4 regions of the Peribacillus sp. NPDC101480 genome follow, and region 1 is predicted to be linked to each of the others. Evidence: riboswitches for the same ligand, from Rfam matches in the RefSeq annotation. Region 1 holds a riboswitch; each other region holds the start of a gene.
What was found. Region 1 has a riboswitch for S-adenosylmethionine ahead of ACQKMF_RS13410 (methionine ABC transporter ATP-binding protein). Riboswitches for the same ligand answer to the same signal wherever they lie in the genome.
Positions count from the first base shown of each region.

Region 1 (5,265 bases):
TGAAAGCTTGATGAGCGCTGAAGAGTATGAGAGTTTAATCAACGGTTAAAAAAAAGGGAGGGGGGACTGAAAAGGCCTGCTCTCTTTTTCATTTGGTACCGTGGCAGTTGCGCACATAATTCGTGAGATGGAGTGATGACATGGAGTGGGGCGAATTCGATAAAGTGATCATTGTAGAAGGCAGTTCCGATAGAAGAAAAGTTGCCTCCGTTTTAAATGAAGATGTGGAAATAAGATGTACGAATGGGACCATATCATTAACTAAGCTGGATGAATTAGTGGATGAATTGATGGACCGTGATGTTTATCTCCTTTTTGACGCAGATGAATCAGGAGAAAAGCTGCGGAAGCAGTTCCGAAGGGAAATGCCTGAGGCGAACCACCTGTATATTAATAAAATGTACAAAGAAGTGGAAAGCTCACCCGAACATCATATCGCAACTGTGCTTCTATCTGCCAATATGAATGTGAAAATGAAATTTTTAAGTCAAAGGGTGAACGACTAATTGATGCAGGAATGGAAAGAAGAAGAGTGTAAGCTTGCTGTTGAAAATGGGGAAACCTTTTGCTTATATTTATATACCCCTTTATGCGGCACTTGTCAGGTTGCCTCCAAGATGCTGACGATATCCTTGGAGCTATTCCCGGAATTGAAGGCAGGCAAAATGAATATGAATTATGTCCAAGCAATTGCCGAATCATATGAAATCGAAAGTGTTCCATGTTTATTGTTTTTCAAAGAAGGACGGCTGCACAAAAAAATATATGCCTTTCAATCCGTTCCTTATTTGTACGGATTGCTTAAGGAAATCAGCTAAGAAACCAATCGGAACCGTGGTTGGTTTCTTTGTTGCGGACATATGAATGTTAGATGAAATTAAACAAAGAATATTCTAACAATTCATTGACTGATTTAAACTAAAATGCTATATTTTGAATTAAGTAACGGCAGAATTTAATAGTTCTTATCAAGAGTGGCGGAGGGACTGGCCCGACGAAGCCCGGCAACCGGTATAAATTTTTATATACGGTGCTAATTCCAGCAGAGTGTTGGCTCTGGTAGATGAGGTGTATTCTTGAAACCTCTTCTTATTGAAGTGGTTTTTTTGTTTATAAAAGGCCAGACATCATATAATTCCAACTAAATCCATAGAAAAAGGTGAAATCATATGTCAGGGAAAAAATTGCGTTTCGAAACATTGAGTGTTCATGGCGGTCTGCAAGCTGATGAAACAGGTGCACGTGCAGTTCCTATCTACCAAAGCAATGCATACTTGTTCAAGGACACCGACCATGCAGCGAATTTATTTGGCCTAAAGGAGAATGGCTATATATATTCACGACTCCATAATCCCACGATCAGCGTTTTTGAGGAAAGAATGGCCTTATTGGAAGGCGGAATCGGCGGATTGGCAACAGCAAGCGGAATGGCTGCCATCTCACTTTCAATCCTGAATATTGCCGCTGCAGGGGATGAGATTGTTTCAGCATCTACATTATATGGCGGTACGTATAACCTTTTTGAAAATACTCTTCCTAAATACGGGATTAAAGTGAAGTTCGTTTCTCCAGATGACCCTGAAAATTTCAAAAGGGCGATTACGCCAAGAACTAAAGCCATTTTTGCTGAAACCATCGGAAATCCAAGTTTGAGGGTGCTTGATATTGAAGCGGTAGCGAAAATCGCCCATGATGCCGGAATACCTTTAATCATTGATAATACCTTTGCGACACCGTATCTATGCAGACCAATTGATTTTGGAGCGGATATTGTCATCCATTCCGCTACAAAATGGCTTCTGGGAAATGGAACTACGCTTGGCGGTGTCATCGTGGATGGAGGGAAATTCGATTGGAACTCGCCAAATTACCCTGGCTTCACAGAGCCTGACCCAAGTTACGACAATCTGGTATACGCCGAGGCAGTTGGACCTGCCGCATTCATAACGAAAGCCCGAGTCCAGTTACTCCGTGATTTAGGACCTGCGCTAAGTGCCCAAAGTGCATTCCAGTTTACGCTTGGACTTGAAACGCTGCATGTAAGGATGAAAGAGCATCTATCAAACACCAAGTCTGTCATTAAATATTTAAAAAACCATCCTGCGGTGACTTGGGTTTCACATCCTGGTGATGAGGATCATCCCGATAAAGCCCTTGCGGAAAAATATTTGCCAAAGGGAGCTGGATCTGTTGTGACTTTTGGGATACAAGGTAATCGAGAAGCTGGGGCAAAACTTATCAATTCGGTGGAATTATGGTCCCATGTAGCGAATGTTGGGGATGCGAAGAGCTTGATCATCCACCCAGCCAGTACGACCCATCAACAATTGAATGAGGCAGGTCTTGCGAAAGCGGGTGTGAGTGCCGACCAAGTCCGTTTATCGATTGGGATTGAAAATGTAGAGGATTTAATAGAAGATTTGGAGCAGGCAATTGAAAAAGCGACGAATATCGTCTCCTTGACATCCAAAACGGTTTAAGTAAAGTTTCTATATGCTTGTACTAGAAATATTATACATTGCGCTCCTTTTTTATCTATGATAAAATTTCTCCATACTAAAGAACTTAATGATGTACAAATATTCTATATATTAGCTCTTATCAAGAGAGGTGGAGGGATGTGCCCGATGAAACCCGGCAACCGACAAGGAGATTTCCTTGGAAAGGTGCCAATTCACACAAAGTTTAATCACTTTGGAAGATGAGAGGAAGGCCTGTTTCTTCACCTGCCTTTCTGCTCATGCAGAAAGGTTTTTTCTGTTTTAATTGGGTAAACTTTTACATGATATGAGAAACAGACTAATAATGTAGAGAAATCAACTAAGTTCATAGGTTTTATTGGATAAAAGAGGTGAGGGTTAATGATTACATTGACGAAAGTCAGTAAGCTGTTCCGAACAGGAAAAGGAAACAGTGAGACAATCAAGGCTGTAAATAATGTGAATGTTGAAATAAATAAAGGCGAGATTTTCGGTATCATCGGTTACAGTGGAGCGGGGAAAAGTACTTTGATCAGAATGCTCAATGGATTGGAAACACCAACAGAGGGATCCGTTGTAGTTGCTGAGAAGGAAATTTCAAAAATTAAAGGGGCTCAGCTCCGCAAGGCCCGTCAAGAAATCAGCATGATTTTCCAACATTTCAATTTATTATGGTCGAGGACCGTTCAGGAGAATATATCTTTCCCATTGGAAATTGCAGGAGTTTCTAAACCTGAACGAACCAAGCGTGTGAACGAATTGATCAAGTTAGTCGGATTGGAAGGCAGGGAAAAGGCCTATCCATCACAATTAAGCGGAGGGCAAAAGCAAAGGGTGGGAATAGCCAGGGCTCTGGCAAATGACCCTAAAGTGCTGCTGTGTGATGAAGCGACTTCTGCCTTGGATCCGCAGACTACCGACTCCATACTCGAATTGCTTGTTGACATCAATCAGCGTTTGGGGTTGACGATCGTCCTGATAACACATGAAATGCATGTGATCCGCAAAATCTGCCATCGCGTCGCCGTGATGGAAAGTGGGCAAGTTGTTGAACAGGGACCTGTCCTGGATGTTTTCAAGAACCCTAAAGAACAAATGACAAAGCGTTTCGTGCAACAGGTAACGGAACCGGAAGAAACGAAAGAAACGATGGACCATTTGCTCGAACGCTATCCTGCAGGCAAAGTGATTCAATTGACCTTTGTAGGCGATCATGCCGAAAGCCCGTTGATCACCAAGCTTGTACGTAACTTCGAGTTGGATGTCAATATCGTTCAAGGTAAGATATCCCAAACAAGAAGCGGTTCATATGGAACATTGTTTATCCATCTTGATGGCACTGAGGATGAAATGCTCCGCGCAATCGAATTCATTAAAGCACAGCAGGTAGGCGTGGAGGTGATTACTCATGCTTGAAGAATTATTGCCGAATGTTGATTGGGAAGACATTATTGAAGCTACGAGGGAAACGCTTTACATGACAAGCGTCTCTGTAGTGGCAACCTTTTTTATAGGCATAATATTAGGATTGATCCTGTTCCTGACAGGGAAGGGTAATATGTGGGAAAACCGGGCAGTCAACGGGATCATGAGTGCTGTCGTCAATATTTTCCGTTCCATTCCATTTCTTATTTTGATCGTGCTGCTCATTCCTTTCACTAAAGCGCTAGTCGGTTCCATGATCGGAGAGAACGCTGCACTGCCGGCACTTATTATCGGTGCGGCACCATTTTATGCGCGTATGGTAGAAATCGGCCTTCGTGAAATCGATAAAGGTGTAATTGAAGCCGCTAAATCGATGGGAGCAAAAACGAGCACAATCATTTGGAAGGTCCTTCTTCCAGAGTCAATGCCTGCCCTTATTTCCGGGATTACGGTAACATCGATTGCATTGGTTGGATATACCGCAATGGCCGGGGTCATCGGCGCAGGCGGGCTTGGTAATCTAGCCTATTTGGACGGATATCAAAGAAATCAAAATGACGTTACACTAGTGGCGACCATCGTTATTCTAATTATCGTCTTCATAATTCAAATTATTGGAGATGTGATTACATCTAAATTGGACAAAAGATAAAGGGAGATGAATAGGATGAAAAAGTTTTTAGGATTTGCATTAATTTTAGTGTTGTCTATCGCTTTGGCTGCTTGTGGAAGTGAAAAGGATAAAAGCGGCAGTGATACGGAGAAAGAATCGAAGAAAATAGTTGTAGGGGCATCCAATGTTCCTCATGCTGAAATCCTTGAGAAAGCTAAGCCGCTTCTTAAAGAAAAAGGAATCGAATTGGAAATCGAAACTTTCCAGGACTATGTTTTACCGAATAAGGCGTTGAATGATAAGGAATTGGATGCTAACTATTTCCAACATATTCCATATTTAGAGGGGCAAATTAAAGAAAATGGATATGACTTCGTTAATGCTGGCGGAATCCATATCGAGCCGATTGCTCTATATTCACAAAAATATAAAAGCATTGATAAACTTCCGGAAGGCGCAACAATTATTATGAGCAGCTCTGTTGCTGATCATGGGCGCGCTTTATCCCTTTTGGAAAAGAATGGCCTGATCACTTTGAAAGAAGGCGTCGATAAAACGACGGCTACAACTAAAGACATCGTTGAAAATAAGAAAAACCTTAAATTCGATGCTGATTATGAAGCGGCCCTGCTTCCTAAAATTTATGAGAGTGGCGAAGGCGATGCAGTCTTGATCAACTCCAACTATGCAATTGATGCCGGTTTGAATCCGCTTGAAGATTCGATTGCGATTGAAGATTCGGAATCA
Region 1 covers NZ_JBNNSB010000003.1:443,054-448,318, forward strand. The annotation lists gene gcvH (glycine cleavage system protein GcvH) at 1-49, shown strand, start outside; gene ACQKMF_RS13395 (toprim domain-containing protein) at 141-506, shown strand; gene ACQKMF_RS13400 (thioredoxin family protein) at 510-818, shown strand; SAM riboswitch class I at 963-1,070, shown strand; gene ACQKMF_RS13405 (O-acetylhomoserine aminocarboxypropyltransferase/cysteine synthase family protein) at 1,170-2,480, shown strand; SAM riboswitch class I at 2,596-2,708, shown strand; gene ACQKMF_RS13410 (methionine ABC transporter ATP-binding protein) at 2,862-3,896, shown strand; gene ACQKMF_RS13415 (methionine ABC transporter permease) at 3,889-4,557, shown strand; gene ACQKMF_RS13420 (MetQ/NlpA family ABC transporter substrate-binding protein) at 4,573-5,265, shown strand, end outside.

Region 2 (5,265 bases), on a different contig from region 1:
AACGGAAACGGATCTTTTGCCATTATCGGAGATGGTTTCACCGGGATCATCCGTACTCAGCGTACGGGGAAATGTACTTGAAAACGGAATGCCCCGTTATTTCCGCCGGCTGGCTGAAGGAGTTTTTGATGAAGAAGATTTGATTTTCCGTACGAAGGAGCTTTATGACTTCTTGGAATCAGCGTCCGGACAATATGACTTCGATCGTGACAGAGTGGTGGCATTAGGTTATTCTAATGGTGCAAACATAGCAGCAAGTTTGATGTTCCATTTCGAAGGGGCATTAAAAGGAGCGATTCTTCATCATCCAATGGTGCCTAGACGCGGGATTGCTTTGCCGTCCCTATCGGATATACCTGTATTCATTGCTGCAGGTAAAAACGATCCGATTTGCCCCGCAGCAGAAACTGATGAACTTAATCGGATTTTACTGCAAGCGGGTGCTGCGGTGGACGTTCACTGGGAAAATTACGGTCATCAGTTAACACGTTCAGAGGTTGATGCAGCAAGTTCATGGTTTCAAAAGAACTTTTTATAAGAATGAGAGGGATGAAGATGATTTCAGTAAATCCTGAAAGTCTTACAGAACGGGAAAATTATAAGTTTTTGACTGGAAGCATCATACCGAGACCAATAGCCCTGGTCACGACACAATCCGAAACCGGTACAATCAATATAGCGCCGTTCAGTTTTTTTAACATAGTCAGTTCCAATCCTCCGATGATTTCCATTTCTGTTCAACGGAAAGAAGGAGTTTTGAAGGACACGGCCCGAAATGCAATTCAAACAGGTGAATTCGTTGTTCATATCACTGATGAAGACAATGTTGCTGATGCAAATCGAACGGCCAAGGAACTCCCGTCTGACGAAAGTGAATTGGGTCTTACCAATTTCACTCAGGCTGTTAGTGATAAGGTGTCGGTACCAGGATTGCAAGAAGCGAAGGTACGCTTTGAATGCACATTGGAGCATGCGATACCTTTGGCAGGTTCCAAGAATAAACCTGGTTGTGATTTATTGATAGGGAAAATAGTCTGCTATCATATAGAGCAGGAGATTTACCATAATGGCCGAATTGACCAGAATGGGCTAAAACCTGTAGCAAGATTAGCGGGTCATACTTATACAAAACTAGGAGAATTATTTGAAATTGAAAGACCTTAAGGAATATAAGAAAAATGGCGTCATCTTTTAAGGTGTCGTCATTTTTTAAAAATTTTTCCCGGTTAGCATTATTTACAATTCTATAATGTAAGCGACTGTTCCAAAAACAAGTTCATATCTATGCCAAAGGTGCGTTGATCGTTTGGATTTTAAAGGAAGTCTTTACAAACCGAAACAAAACTTGACAATTTTTTCATAGATTGATAAAGTTATAAAAAAATAATTTCTTATCCAGAGAGGTGGAGGGACTGGCCCTATGAAACCTCAGCAACAGGTCTGCAATGACACTGTGCTAATTCCAGGGGGTGAAACCTTGATAGATAAGACCGTACGTGTTTATTTGTCAGTAACGCACTCTTTTTTAGAGTGCGTTTTCGTTTTTTCTGGATGCAAGATAAAGGAGAGTAAGAATGGAGAACAAAAGGAAGCATGATTTTCAAAGGAAAATGCAGGCACGGCATATAATAATGCTATCGCTTGGCGGGGTGATTGGAACAGGTTTATTCTTAAGTTCGGGTTATACGATTCAACAGGCAGGCCCGTTTGGCACCATCCTTTCGTATCTGATTGGGGCATTAGTGGTTTATCTAGTCATGCTATGTCTAGGGGAACTGGCAGTACATATGCCCGAGACAGGTGCGTTTCATAGCTACTCAGCTAAATACATAGGTCCTGGGACAGGGTATACAGTAGCCTGGTTGTATTGGCTAACTTGGACAGTTGCACTTGGTTCGGAATTCACGGCTGCAGGATTGTTGATGCAGAGATGGTTTCCATCAATCAATGTCTGGATATGGAGTGCACTATTTGCCATATTGGTTTTGGCATTAAATGCGTGGACCGTTAAATTTTTCGCTGAATCCGAATTCTGGTTTGCGTCTATAAAGGTATTTGCCATTGTGATTTTCATTATTTTGGGAGCAGCGGCAATGCTAGGTTTCATTCCAATAATTCATTCACAATCCGCTCCGTTATTCTCCAATTTTACAAGTGAAGGTTTATTTCCGAATGGTGCTTTTGCCATTATAATGACGATGCTTGCGGTGAATTTCGCATTCTCTGGAACTGAATTAATTGGAATTGCAGCTGGAGAAACTGTGAATCCAGAAAAAACGATACCAAAGGCAATCCGTATGACATTATGGAGATTGATTATCTTTTTTGTAGGAACCATCGTTGTATTATCCGCATTATTGCCTATTTCGGATGCAAGCGTATTAGAAAGCCCCTTTGTGGCAGTTCTTGAACGGATTGGTGTGCCATATGCAGCGGATATTATGAACTTTGTTATATTAACTGCCATTTTGTCTGCTGCAAACTCAGGACTGTATGCGGCATCCAGAATGCTTTGGTCACTTGCAGATAAGGAAACTATATCACCAATATTTGCAAAATTGACAAAACGGGGAGTTCCGATAAATGCAGTCCTTTTCAGTATGTTGGGCGGCTGCTTAGCCCTGTTTTCGAGTATTATTGCACCGGATACTGTTTACATAGTGCTTGTATCCATTTCTGGACTAGCCGTTGTTGTAGTTTGGATGAGTATTAGCATGTCGCAATTTCTATTTCGCAGACGATATATAAACGAAGGAAATTCAGTAAATGACTTAGCTTATCGAACGCCATTATATCCACTCGTACCAATCGTTTCTTTTATGCTATGCCTAGCTTCTTGCATAGGAATTGCATTTGATCCTACACAACGAATTGCACTATATTGTGGCATTCCATTTATTTTGATTTGCTATGGAAGTTATTATCTGACACAAAACCATAAAGAAAAGAGGAGTAGATCATGAACATTAAAACTAACCCAATTGACGCTATTTTACGAGATCATTCAGTCATGATTTTAGACGGAGCTTTAGCTACAGAGCTAGAGAGGCATGGATGTGATTTGGACGACCCGCTCTGGTCTGCACGTGTATTACTTGAAAATCCAGAAGTGATTTATCAAGTGCATTCTGACTATTTTCGTGCTGGAGCGGATTGTGCGATTACGGCTAGCTACCAAGCCACTGTTGAAGGTTTCGCACTCCGCGGAATACAAGAAAAAGAGGCTTTGGAGCTAATCCGGAAAACGGTTTTACTCGCAAGAAAAGCAAGAGATGATTTTTGGAAGGAAAAAAATCAAACGCTTAGGCCTAAGCCATTGGTTGCTGCATCTGTTGGGCCTTATGGGGCTTATCTTGCAGATGGTTCAGAATATGTAGGAAACTATGGTGTTTCGGATGAAACTTTAATTGCATTCCATAGCTCACGAATATCAGCGTTGATTGAAGCAGGAGCTGACCTTTTAGCATTTGAAACGATTCCTTCCCTGCAAGAAGCAAAGGTATTATATTCATTATTGAAGGATTATCCAGAAGTGTATGCTTGGCTATCCTTTTCATTGAAAAATGAAAAAGCGATAAGTGACGGTACTTCACTCGAGGAGTGTACAAGATTGTTTGGGGACAGTGAGCAAATTGCAGCAATCGGCATCAACTGTGCGCCAGTTTCATGTATCACGGAAGCCATCCAGGTGCTGCGTGCAAACACGGATAAACCAATCATTGTTTATCCGAATTCAGGTGAAACATATAATCCGGAAACTAAAACATGGCATGGTCAAGAATCATGTAATAGGCTCGACCTGAAATCTGAAGAATGGCAACATGCAGGGGCGCGTTTAATTGGAGGATGCTGTAGAACGGCACCACATCATATTGAAGACATTTCAAGAAAGTGGCGACCTTCCGTGGTGGTATCCTCCTAGCCCTTGTACTGTTTTAAAGTATGTATGATATAGGCCACTAAAAGGAACAGGAAGCGTCATAATTAGGCAGTTCCTGTTCTTTATGAATTCATTATTCAAATTCGAGTTATCATATCTCTTAGGCTGAAAAAGAAACCGCTTCAAAAACAGGAATAGGAGAAATTAAATCATAATATTTGTGTGCTTGGGAAAACTAAACAAACAATGAATAGAAAGGAGAGAAATGAGTATGAGCCGTGGTAAAAATTTTAATCACAAAGAAAAAGGCCATCCGGGAAATTTACCTAATAATAGAATTAGCGAAGAGAAGGAACACAGCCGGCAGTATGAACAAATCGAGGATATTGTCACACATGAAGCTTTTAAAAATCGGGAAAAAGAAGACGAGATGCCTTAAATAATTCATGTATATACGGGGGGGAAACCATGAGCTTTTGCTATGGTTTTTTCTTTCATTACTAATAAATCAGGAGGGGAACAGATATCTATCATACCTTGTTGGAAAAGGAAGTAAGCTAAATAATAAGCCGACTTTCTTCTATATAAATAATAAAACTTAAATTTCTCAGCTTGGCGCATCACGCATCATTAGTATTAGTCTTAAGTCACTAAGAAGGAAGTATAACCTGCATTGTCATCCAGAAATAATTAAGGGTAACGTCTAAAAAGGGCGAACTTAATTAATCGGAACCGGCTACCCTAACTGGTTAAAACCCTGGAATTTTTACAGTGTTAGATATAAATCATGCCAGGTAAATCGTGAATATTATAAGTACCTGATGAAGTACGGTTCGTCCCCCATATACAAGTCTTAAGCCCAATTTCTGCTATGTTTCATTTTGTTTATCGCGATTTATTTCCACTTCTCGTTTTGCTCTAATAAAAGCGATAAATTGAATCGTCTCCTCTTCAGAAAGAGAGATTCCATCAACGGCTAGCTCCATATTTGGTAAATCCGTTAATTCCATGACTTGAGGTGACTCTGTGGTAATATCTTTAGCTGGATGATCTACCCGACCTAGAATGTAATCAGTGGATGTATCATATAGGCCTGCCAATAAATTAATCGTTTCTAATGAAGGGCGGCGGTGGCCCGATTCATAACCTGCATAGGTACTCTTGGCGATTCCAAGTCTGTCAGCGGTATATTGTAAAGACCATCTTTTGGCCTTCCTTAATGAAGTCAATCTATTTAAAATCATTCTTATTACTCTCCTTTTATATAAATCCATTATAACATCAAATTGAAATAAGTGTACGCGTAATGAATAATTTTAGCTTGATTTCACTATGAAACATGACTATAATAACATGTGGTGTACGCGTAACATGTACATTTGCAG
Region 2 covers NZ_JBNNSB010000005.1:318,405-323,669, reverse strand. The annotation lists gene ACQKMF_RS18620 (alpha/beta hydrolase) at 1-538, shown strand, start outside; gene ACQKMF_RS18615 (flavin reductase family protein) at 556-1,164, shown strand; SAM riboswitch class I at 1,389-1,491, shown strand; gene mmuP (S-methylmethionine permease) at 1,575-2,963, shown strand; gene mmuM (homocysteine S-methyltransferase) at 2,960-3,922, shown strand; gene ACQKMF_RS18600 (hypothetical protein) at 4,152-4,319, shown strand; gene ACQKMF_RS18595 (helix-turn-helix domain-containing protein) at 4,750-5,124, opposite strand.
Region 2: linked by a shared signal. The riboswitch ahead of mmuP (S-methylmethionine permease) and the one ahead of ACQKMF_RS13410 (methionine ABC transporter ATP-binding protein) in region 1 are both predicted to bind S-adenosylmethionine.

Region 3 (5,265 bases), on a different contig from region 1:
CGACGCAAGCGTCTGTGGGGTCTCGGCTAGCCAGTTATTCGGCAGGAGTGTCGCAAATTTCTTCAATCTTGCGAGATTTCTTTCCTATAAAATAGAAAAAACACAAAGGGATTAATCATGTTTTTTTATAAAATCAAGGTTAGGTGAGACCATTCCGACTTCCCTTTTTTCTACAAATAAAAACCAGCCCGGAAGCTGGTTTTTTAACATTGATTCATGCTTGAACTTCGTCTTTTTCGTAAATCGGCACCCATCCTGCCGCTGTAACGAAAATGCGGACAGCAACAGTTTTCCTATCTTCTGCAAGCGTGAAATAATGTCTTGTTGATTCTGGTACACTAATAAGATCACCTGGATTAAGGCGCACGTCAAACCACTGTTTATCTTTGCCTTCAATCGCAAAGATACTCGTACCGCCTGCTATGAAACGCACTTCATCATCTTCATGGTGATGTTCCTGCTTAAAGTTTTCAAGCATTTGATCCAAGTTCGGATTCGCATCGGATAATGTGATGATATCATGCGCTTTATAGCCTCTTCTTTCGGAGATTTCCGCTATCTCTGATTGGAATGCTACAAGGATTTCCTCCTTTTCAGCATCTGTTAGATCGTATTTTTCCACGAGATGGGCCGGTAATTTAGAAATGTCCCATTGCTCATAAATAACCCCTTGTGTTTCTAAAAATCCTTTTACCTGTTCACCGTTTTCAATAACCTCGTTTGTTTCCTGGAATCTTATCGTCGCCATCATTCATTCCTCCTTCATTAGTGTTTACCTTAAAGAAACTGCAAATGCCTTTTGTTGATTAAGCAACAGTTGATATTGAAATAAAAATTCGCAAGCTTCAAGTATTCTCTTTGCTTCGAGTCCGCTTTTACCCCAAACCGTAATACCATGATTGCGGATCAGCACGGCGCCAGAGTCTTCTTCGACATGTGGCTCGAACTTATCGGATAACAGCGGAATGTCAGCATGATTATATATGATTGGAATCCGAAGTTCCGAATCTTCATCCCACCGACCGGTCGCTTTAATGATTTCATGATTACGAAAAGAAACTTGGCCCTCATCCCCGTACAATTCGGATATCACATTATTTTCAACTGTATGGACATGGAGTACACAGTTCGCATTCGTTTTCCGGTAAATGACTGTATGAAGTAAAGTTTCGGCCGATGGTCTTAGGTTCGTTTCTTCAACTGGCTTTCCTTTTAAATCCACCAGTAAAAAGTCCGAATCCGATTGCTTCCTTTTATCCTTACCGCTTGCCGTAATATAAAAGAAAGGGCTTTTGGGTTCCCGAATGGACAAGTTCCCGCTAGTTCCCATAAACCAATCCCTTTCGGCCAGTTCAGCTTTAACATCTGCCAGCTCCTGCCATTCTTTAGTATGATTATTCACGCTTTACCCACCCATCTGCTGCTTAATAATATCAATTACATCAAAAAACGTTTCAAAACCTTGATGTGGAATCCCTTCGCTATCGCATTTTTCAAGCAGTATGTCACGGGCTATGACAAAATCCGCCTGTTTTGCAGCTTCAAAATCCGTTACGGAATCTCCAATAACGAATTTAAAATCTTCCGCACCCGCAATTTCCCTCATAATGGATGGCTTGCAGCAACCGCATCCATTATTACATTGATCATCACAGGAATGCGGCCACTCAATATAAATCTTTTCCTTATCAAAAAATGCACGGTTGCAATAAACGGACTCTGTTGGCAAGATATCATTCAAAAGCGGTGCAATGAAAAAATCCATGCCCCCGCTTACAATATATAAAGGGATGTTGGCTTGTTTCGTATACTCAACGAATTCATAAAACCCTGGACGAATGCCGGCCGTCTTTCTTACATATTGGATGATGTCATCCTTCAAGCCGCTATCAAGCAGGGAAAACATATCCCCTACTCCCGAAGATATACTGATTTTTTGCTGAAGGACACCGTCTTTCAACGCTTCCCATTCCGGAGGCGCAAATTTCTTCATGATGGAAATGATATTATCCGAGTTGGTGATCGTTCCGTCAAAATCACAAAAGATGATCGGTTTCATTATTTCTTATAGGCCTCCCCATAACACAAGAGCTTTTTTTAGTGTTTCATCCTCAGCAGCCGCTTCAGATAGTTCCTTTCCTGCCAGTACGGCTTCCACAGCGGATCGGAAAGCCTTTGCCCCGCCATCTGCTCCATCAGGATGCCCGTGAATTCCACCTCCGGCATTAATCACACTATCGATTCCAAAATCCTTGATTAGATCCGGAACCATGCCCGGATGAATGCCAGCAGAGGGAACAGGGAAGGCTTTTTTCCATGAAAGTTCATCTTTTGTCAGAGCTTCAGCAATCGCCAAGGTCTCCTTTTTTTCAAGTGCGACACTTCCATAAGGGGACGGGAACAAGGATAAATCCGCACCTGATAACCTTACTAATTTACCAAGCAATAATGGATAGCCGACCCCATAAAATGATGAAGCTGACAATGCCCCGCTATATGCGGGGTGCGCCATGATCGGCAGCTTGATACGATCATGTTCACTCAAGGCCTGCAATACATCCAAACCATATGTATGAACGTTGAACAACAAGGCATCTGCCCCTGCATCAGCCGCTTGCTCTGCCTTATCCAATAATTCAAATGTTTTCCCTGATAGATTGACTGCATATAAAGTTCGGTGGCCAGTGGTTTCATAGACATCATTCAATATTCGTTTTCCCGTTTTTATTCTATCGAAAAATGGAGTCAGTTCCTGGTCAAAGAGGATCTCATCATCTTTAACTAGGTCGACACCTCCTAATGCTTGTTGCCTCAGTTGCTCATTATGGAATGTTAGGTCTCTTCCTAATACACCTTTAAAGATGCTCATCACCAGGGGCCGGTTAAATACGCCAATCTTTTTCCTAATGCCTTCAATGCCAAATTGCGGCCCGGGAAAGGCTTTTTGGATATCACCGACAAAATCCAAGTCGATAAGTTTTATTTCCCCGTCCAATGAAAGTTTGCCGAAGACCGTCGTTAGGATTGCAGGTAAATCATTGGAGAAATTCCTTGCCGGATAGGCAATTTTAATAAGCGAACGGTATACTTTACGATTAAAGTAGCTGTTTGCCCTCTCTTCTTCGGAAAGTGGTGTCACCGATACGACGCGTCCCTTATGTTTTTCCAGTTGTTTCTGGACTAAATGGGGCAGGTCCGTCCATGTCCCGACAGTCAAACCTAAGGCAATGCTCTCTGCTTTTTTCTCATGATTCCCCTTAGAATCATGAATTAAATAAGTAGCGACTATCTCGCTCATTTGATCACTCCTATATCACGTTAGTAAACTCTCGATGTCATTAACCTGAAATGGTCTCAAAATGGCAAAAGCCCCTTCATAAAGAAGAGGCTTTAATAAGCCATCTTCTTATCTCCCAGCCATTGGCTGCAAGAATTAGCACCGTGCCTTGTGGATTTCAAGAAAAATCCGGCGAAGAATTCCGCCCCATTTTACAATGGAATTACGGTCGGTTGCTGGGCTTCATAGGGCTAGTCCCTCCACCTGCTCAAAATAAGAAAACGCTGATATATAAATTTGCATCCAAGTATCGAAAGATTAAGAATTTATTTTGTATTCTGACAGGTAATCCCTACTTTGTCAATAAGTTTTAACTATTTAAGGGTGAATTAATCGGATATATCATTGTGGTTAAAATAATTTTAATTTACTTATCCGTTCCACAGCCTCTTTCAGCCGTTCTTCCGAAGTCAGCAGCCCTACCCTGACATAACCTTCGCCAAATTCACCAAATCCATTCCCTGCGGCAACAGCAACGTGGGCATGCGTTAATAAATAGTCTGCAAAACTCTCGGACGTAAAACCTTTAGGTACCTTGAGCCAGGCAAAAAATGATGCCGCAGGAGCTTTGACATCCCAGCCGATTGCCCTCAATCCCTCAATGAAAACATTCCTTCGTCCCTCGTACATCTGCACTAACTGCTCTACACAGCTCTGCGAGTCAAGCAAAGCGCTTGCAGCAGCTTCTTGTATCGCCGGGAACAGACTCACATAAAGATGGTCTTGTAATAGTTCAAGAGCTTCTATGACACTCTTATTCCCCACTGCGAAGCCGACTCTCCACCCTGCCATATTGTATGTTTTCGATAGTGTGTATATTTCTATTCCTATTTCCTTCGCTCCCTCTGACTGGAGAAAGCTTATCGGTTTTTTTCCGTCGAATCCTATCGCCCCATAAGCGAAGTCGTGGACCACACAAATTGAATGCTCTTTTGCAGTAGAGACGGTCTCATCAAAGAAACTTTCAGTTGCAGAAGCACCTGTGGGATTGTTCGGATAGTTCAAGAACATCATTTTGGCTTTATCAAGTACTTGTTTATGTATGTCACTGTATTTTGGAAGAAAATCATTTTCTTCTGTCAAGGGCATGAATTCGGTCTTTGCCTGGGCTAAAACAACACCGGAAAGATAATCCGGATAGCCGGGATCCGGAACAAGGATCGTATCACCCGGATTCAATAAACACTGCGGCAGTTCGACAAGGCCTGCCTTTCCCCCGAAGAGAATCGCCACTTCACTTTTCGGATCCAGCTTGACACCGAATTCACGTTCATAAAAGACGGCAGCAGCATCTTTTAAATATTGATGCCCCCGGAATGGCGAATATTTATGATTAACCGTTTTTTCAGCAGCAGACTGCAAGCTTTTCACGATATGGTCTGGTGTCGGCTGATCAGGGTTTCCCTGGCCTAAATTAATGACATCATGTCCTTGCTCCGTAATGGCATTGACTTTTGCTACTAGTGAGGCAAAAAATTGCTTGGGTAGGTCCTGAAGCTGTCTGGATTTTTCGAATTGCACCATTTATACACCTTCTCTGAAATTTCTTGAAATTCTAGACACAAATAATATATGTTTATCATAGTCTTGTAAAGCATTTTTTACATGTGGGGGGTTTTAAACGATGAAGTGGAAAATAGCTTGTATTCAAATGGATATAGCATTCGGGCAACCGGATATCAATTTTCAGGTTGCGGAACAATGGTTTGAAAAAGCAGCACGGTCAGAACCCGATATCGTCATTTTACCAGAGCTTTGGACAACCGGATACGACTTAAGCAGGTTAAATGAGATTGCTGATCAAGAGGCGGAAAAAACGATTGAATTTCTTAAAACACAGGCAAGGAAACACGAGATTCACATCGTAGGCGGTTCCATTGCGAAAAAAACGGGCAAGGGAATCTATAACACCATGATCATCATCGATA
Region 3 covers NZ_JBNNSB010000001.1:1,456,096-1,461,360, reverse strand. The annotation lists gene ACQKMF_RS07280 (cupin domain-containing protein) at 215-748, opposite strand; gene ACQKMF_RS07275 (methylthioribulose 1-phosphate dehydratase) at 773-1,402, opposite strand; gene ACQKMF_RS07270 (2-hydroxy-3-keto-5-methylthiopentenyl-1-phosphate phosphatase) at 1,406-2,059, opposite strand; gene mtnW (2,3-diketo-5-methylthiopentyl-1-phosphate enolase) at 2,066-3,298, opposite strand; SAM riboswitch class I at 3,404-3,557, opposite strand; gene ACQKMF_RS07260 (pyridoxal phosphate-dependent aminotransferase) at 3,689-4,861, opposite strand; gene ACQKMF_RS07255 (carbon-nitrogen family hydrolase) at 4,962-5,265, shown strand, end outside.
Region 3: linked by a shared signal. The riboswitch ahead of mtnW (2,3-diketo-5-methylthiopentyl-1-phosphate enolase) and the one ahead of ACQKMF_RS13410 (methionine ABC transporter ATP-binding protein) in region 1 are both predicted to bind S-adenosylmethionine.

Region 4 (5,265 bases), on a different contig from region 1:
ATTTTCAAAAAATAAATTCCTTGTTGTGGTAAACAGCAATACTCCAAGCGGTAAACCGATCAGCAGGGCTACTGCAAGGGAAACGCCGACCATATAAATCGTTTCAAGAAAGGCTTTATTAAGATCAGGTAAAATATTGACGATGGAATCAAGCAGTGACATGTTTTAACACCTCCACAGAACTGGAACGATTTTTTATATATTGCAATGCCGAATGAATTTGAGCGGCATCGCCTATTAACTCGATGATTAAAATGCCTAAAGGGACATCCTGGATATACTCAATTTTACCGTGTAAAATATTACCCTTTACTGAATGGGATTGGAGAGTATCCGAAAGGATCGACTCACCAGCGGTTTGCCCTTCGAATTGAATTTGAATGATCGTACCTTTACTTTCTTCAATCAAGTGCGGAGGGAGTGCGAAATCCAGAACACTGCTAATGAATTGCTTCGTTAACTCCTGCTTGGGCTGTGAAAATATTTCATAAACGGGACCTTCTTCAATTACACGGCCGTCCTGCATGACGGCGACACGGTGGCATAGTTCTTTGACCACTTCCATTTCATGTGTAATCAACACGATGGTGATGCCAAGCTTACTGCTTATCTTTTTCAATAATTGTAAAATCGCTTTTGTAGTTGTTGGATCAAGTGCTGAAGTCGCTTCATCACATAATAGTACAGTGGGGTCATTTGCTAAGGCACGGGCTATGCCTACCCGTTGCTTCTGTCCACCGCTAAGCTGCGCCGGATAGACATCTTTCTTATCGCTGAGCCCTACGATTTCCAACAATTCCAATACACGTAACCTGATTGCATCCTTCGATCGATGCGCGGCCTTTAAGGCGAAAGCGACATTTTCATAAACGGTTTTTGAACTGACCAGTGAAAAGTGTTGGAATATCATTCCGATTTTTTGACGTTGTTTACGAAGCTCTTTACTTGATAAAGAGGTTAAATCAATGCCGTCGATGATGATATTTCCACTTGTCGGACGTTCAAGCAAATTCAAGCAGCGGAGTAATGAGCTTTTTCCAGCTCCACTGTAGCCGACAATTCCATACACTTCGCCAGTTTGAATGGTTAAGGATACGTTATCCACTCCGATAACTCGGTTTTTCTTCGAGACGTATTCCTTTCGGACTGAACGGATTTCAATCATGAGCTTTCCCCCTTAAACATTAAAAAACTGCCCCTATCATTCAGAAAGAGGCAGCGAAATTATATCTCGTCTTATCTTTCAGAATGCAATCATTCTGCAGGAAGTGGCACCGTTCCCTAAGGGCGGTTGCCGGACATCACAGGGCCTGATCCCTCCGTCACTCTTGATAAGTAAATTATTATTTTAGAATATTTCAAGTTTTTTAATATAATCTATATTATTTGTAAAATCCGACAATGTCAATCGTTTCTGAAGTTTTTGGGGTGATTTTTATTATTAAAGTTTTGTAAGGTCCGTTAAAAAAGGGCTATTATACAAGAATCCAGCATTTACATCCAGGTTAATTATACCAACATTTCCTTGTCAAAAAGGTAAAGTGGTACTACATTTATTATAGTAAAGTTAAAAAAAGGAAGATAAAACTATTTTTGTACAATGATGGGGAGGCGATTGAATGATAGAAATTAAAACGATAAATGATGTGGTTTGTGTGCACGGGACTCCTGGCGGGAACAAGTCGGGGATGAGTGTTAATGTTTTTTTAACGGATGGACTATTGATAGATACTGGCGCACAGATTTTACTGGAAGAGCTTATTCCGTTCTATGAGTCCGCAGACTTCGACTCAGTGGCCCTGACTCACTATCATGAAGACCATACGGGGGGCGCTGCATGGATACAGGAACATAAAAAGGTGCCGCTTTTCATTCACCCGATGTCGGTTGAGGTTTGTGCAAAGGATGCTGTATATCCTGAATATCGCAAAATTTTCTGGGGGAAGAGAGACGCCTTTAAAGCTGAGCCGCTAGGGGAGGTCATTCATTCACGCACCCAAGCGTGGGAGCCGATTTTTACCCCCGGCCATGCGAAGGACCATATGGTGTATTTGAATAACAGTAATGGAGTGCTCTTTTCAGGAGACCTTTTCGTAACACCAAAGACAAAGCTTGTCTTACGGGAAGAGTCTATCCCGGTCATCATTGATTCCATAAAAAGATTACTTCAATATGACTTCGGGGAAGTGTTTTGCTGCCATGCTGGGCATGTCCCTGATGGAAAGGAAATGTTCAGGAAAAAGTTGGATTATTTGGAAAACCTCCAAGGTGAAATTTTACGCCTGCATTCTCAAGGGCTGACCGTTCATGAAATCCAGCAGGTCGTTTTACCGAATCGCTATCCCCTTATCGAGATATCTGGGCATGAATGGGATTCAGAGCATATCATTACATCGATATTAAACGAAAATATTTTGAGTGCCAGGGAGAATCGAACAATTTGAATGTTAACGGTCTGACTGATATAAAGGAGAGCTCTCCATAAGAGAGCCCACATCATTCATTTATTGATATTGGGATCTGTTTCATCATAAAAATCATGTGCTTCTTCGATGTTCTGAAGGTTAGCGACTTCATACACATTTCCGCCCGCCATTCCTTCATTGATGATACGGTCGATATCAAGGTAAACGGAGTCCTTGCCATCATATTCGGTATCCTTCAAAAATGTCATTTTTTCTTTATCCAAAATAAATCCCTCCTAGCCTTTTCTTTAGTTTAGGCAAAGGAGTTTTTTTTATTCTGTTTAGGGATTTCATGAATGTAAAGGCGGTTCATTCATATACATGGAAGATCATTAAATCATGTATCATGCTTTTAAGTTTGGCTTCATCTGTTTCGGAAGGCGGATTGGCTGTCCACTCGATGGATCCATCTTTATGATACAAGGCTTGGACTGCCTGCTTGTTGAAATAAAAGGAAATTTTCCATCCTGGCAGATTCTTATGCAGTGGTGTCCATTGAAAATGAGTAATCATATGTATTACCTCCATATATACAGTTTCTCATTTAATTATAATGGAAAACGGCAGCTGGAGGTGCTATTTAATTGTCAGGCTGGGAAAAGTTAATTCAATAAAAAGATTTTTTAAATGCAAAAGCCTGTTTGTTTCAATTTCCTCCTCATCGAATTGCATGGGCTTTGAGTTCACCTCGTATATGAAGAGCGATCCTGATTCGTCTTCCCCTATATCCATGGAAAACTCTCCGAGAAATCCGATTTTTTTTGAAAGTATCTCACCGCTTTTTTGGGCGATTTTCGCTAATTCTCGATTCAGGCTTCTTGATTGCAGGTCTTGATAAGGAAAGATCTTACCCCCTTGGGGAGTGTGGGTAGTGATTTCCTGAGTTTGTGACATCCTTACCGCTTTGCCGGTCACTTTATAAAAACCTTTTTCATAATGGACCAGAATCCGGTAATCATAACGGTGTCCAAAAAGTTTTTTTGGAATGATCGCCTGTTGAGCAAGGTAGCTCCTTTTTAATAAATCCCTTTTTTTTGTTTCCCAGAATGACGCGAAATCCGGGAAGGACTCACTATGCTTTAAGCTATTGAACAATAGTGTATCATCATCATTTCTGATAATGGTATAAATGCCTTTACCTTGGCTTCCTTTGCAAGGTTTAAGGTATATATGCCTGTAGGTCTCCAGGAAAGCATCAAGGCAGCCGCTGTTTCGCAAGACCATGGTGGGCGGAAGGTGATTGGTGAGGGATCCTTCTTCCATCAATGCTTCGAACATCACATATTTATCTATGAAACAGGGGTTGAAAAGATTCATTCGAGATTCTTTAAAATATCCGATGAGCTGTTGGAATTCTCCTGACGCCTCATAGCTCCTAGAGGGGATTCGGTTATAGACGATGTCAGGGAAGGGCACTTTACATTCGATCCACTTGTTTGAAATGGAGGAAAAAACATACCCTCTCATCGATTCGGAATGAAGGGCCTTTTCTGTGAATACATACGCCAATATTCCATGTTTCAATAAATATAGTGATAGGTCCCGAAAAAGGGTCAGGTTTCCACCCAAACCTGATTCCTTTTTGGGATTGGAAACAGTCAGTATGCCGACGGCAAGCATCCGGTTACCTGGAAATATGGTGATAGGAATTAGGGGTTGATTCGTATGATCCTTATTATAGCTGATTACCTCTTCGGCAGAGCCGGCGAAAAGTTCCGCATTTTCTTGATTGTGGTACCAATTTTCAGTGGGGATATCGTAAAAAATGTTCATCGCGGCACACTGATTGATTTCGTAATCGTCTGTTCCGTAAGATAAATGGCGTAATCAAGGCTAAGCTTTCTGGTCAGCAATTCGAAATCCTTGAGTTTTGGATGGGAGAAGATGGAACGTCCCGGTTTGGAATTGGCTTCAAACATCCAAACCTGCCCTTTTTTATCCAATCCAAAATCAAATCCTATTTCTGCAACGATGCCGTCCAAGTTCTTTTCTATACTGTCACTTAAAATCAGCGCGGCTTCCGATAGCTTTCGTTCGACTTCTTTGGCCTCATCGTCATCTCCAAACAGTTCGGCAACCGTTTTGATCACACCCCCGCTTTTAATATGGGTCGTGACGCTGCCGGCACCGGCGATTTTTGCGGCGATCGCGGTTACCTGCCATTTTCCATTACTGTCCTTATTCGTATGGACCCGGAAATCCACTGGACGTTTTTCAGATCGAATTAATGGGATGCCCTGCTGCACGATAAGATTCTCAAGCGGCCGGTCGTGAAAAATATGTTTAACGATGGATTCCAGTGTGGAAAACTTTTGCAGTTTATTTTCTTTTGCTTCATTTGTATAGCGGCAATAGTAAACATTCTCATGCTTATCATAAAGAATTTGATGAATCCCTAGGCCGAGGCTGCCGTGAATGGGCTTTATATAAACTTGCCGGTAATGGGAAAGAAGGGTTTCCACCACGGACATGGATTGAAATGGATACGTTTCCGGCAAATATGGCAGTGCCCGCTCATCTGCGCATAACCTTTCATTTACCTCCCATTTATTGAAAAAACCAGGATTATACCATGGAATGGTATATTCTTTTTGAAATTTCTGCTTCACTTCTTTAGGTCCATCGCGGTTTTCCGTCAACCGATTTGGGAGCCGGTCATAGATGACATTAGGAAAAGGAAATTCATTAATGTGCCAGTCATCGTTATCAAACACATAACCTTTGATTGTCTCCTCATCCCAATTGATTACATTCTCCCCAAATACAAAGGGGATACAGCCTGTGGTCCTGCTAAGCGAAA
Region 4 covers NZ_JBNNSB010000007.1:305,511-310,775, forward strand. The annotation lists gene ACQKMF_RS22300 (methionine ABC transporter permease) at 1-162, opposite strand, end outside; gene ACQKMF_RS22305 (methionine ABC transporter ATP-binding protein) at 149-1,165, opposite strand; SAM riboswitch class I at 1,234-1,338, opposite strand; gene ACQKMF_RS22310 (MBL fold metallo-hydrolase) at 1,620-2,444, shown strand; gene ACQKMF_RS22315 (hypothetical protein) at 2,501-2,689, opposite strand; gene ACQKMF_RS22320 (YheE family protein) at 2,775-2,978, opposite strand; gene ACQKMF_RS22325 (YheC/YheD family protein) at 3,042-4,238, opposite strand; gene ACQKMF_RS22330 (YheC/YheD family protein) at 4,235-5,265, opposite strand, start outside.
Region 4: linked by a shared signal. The riboswitch ahead of ACQKMF_RS22305 (methionine ABC transporter ATP-binding protein) and the one ahead of ACQKMF_RS13410 (methionine ABC transporter ATP-binding protein) in region 1 are both predicted to bind S-adenosylmethionine.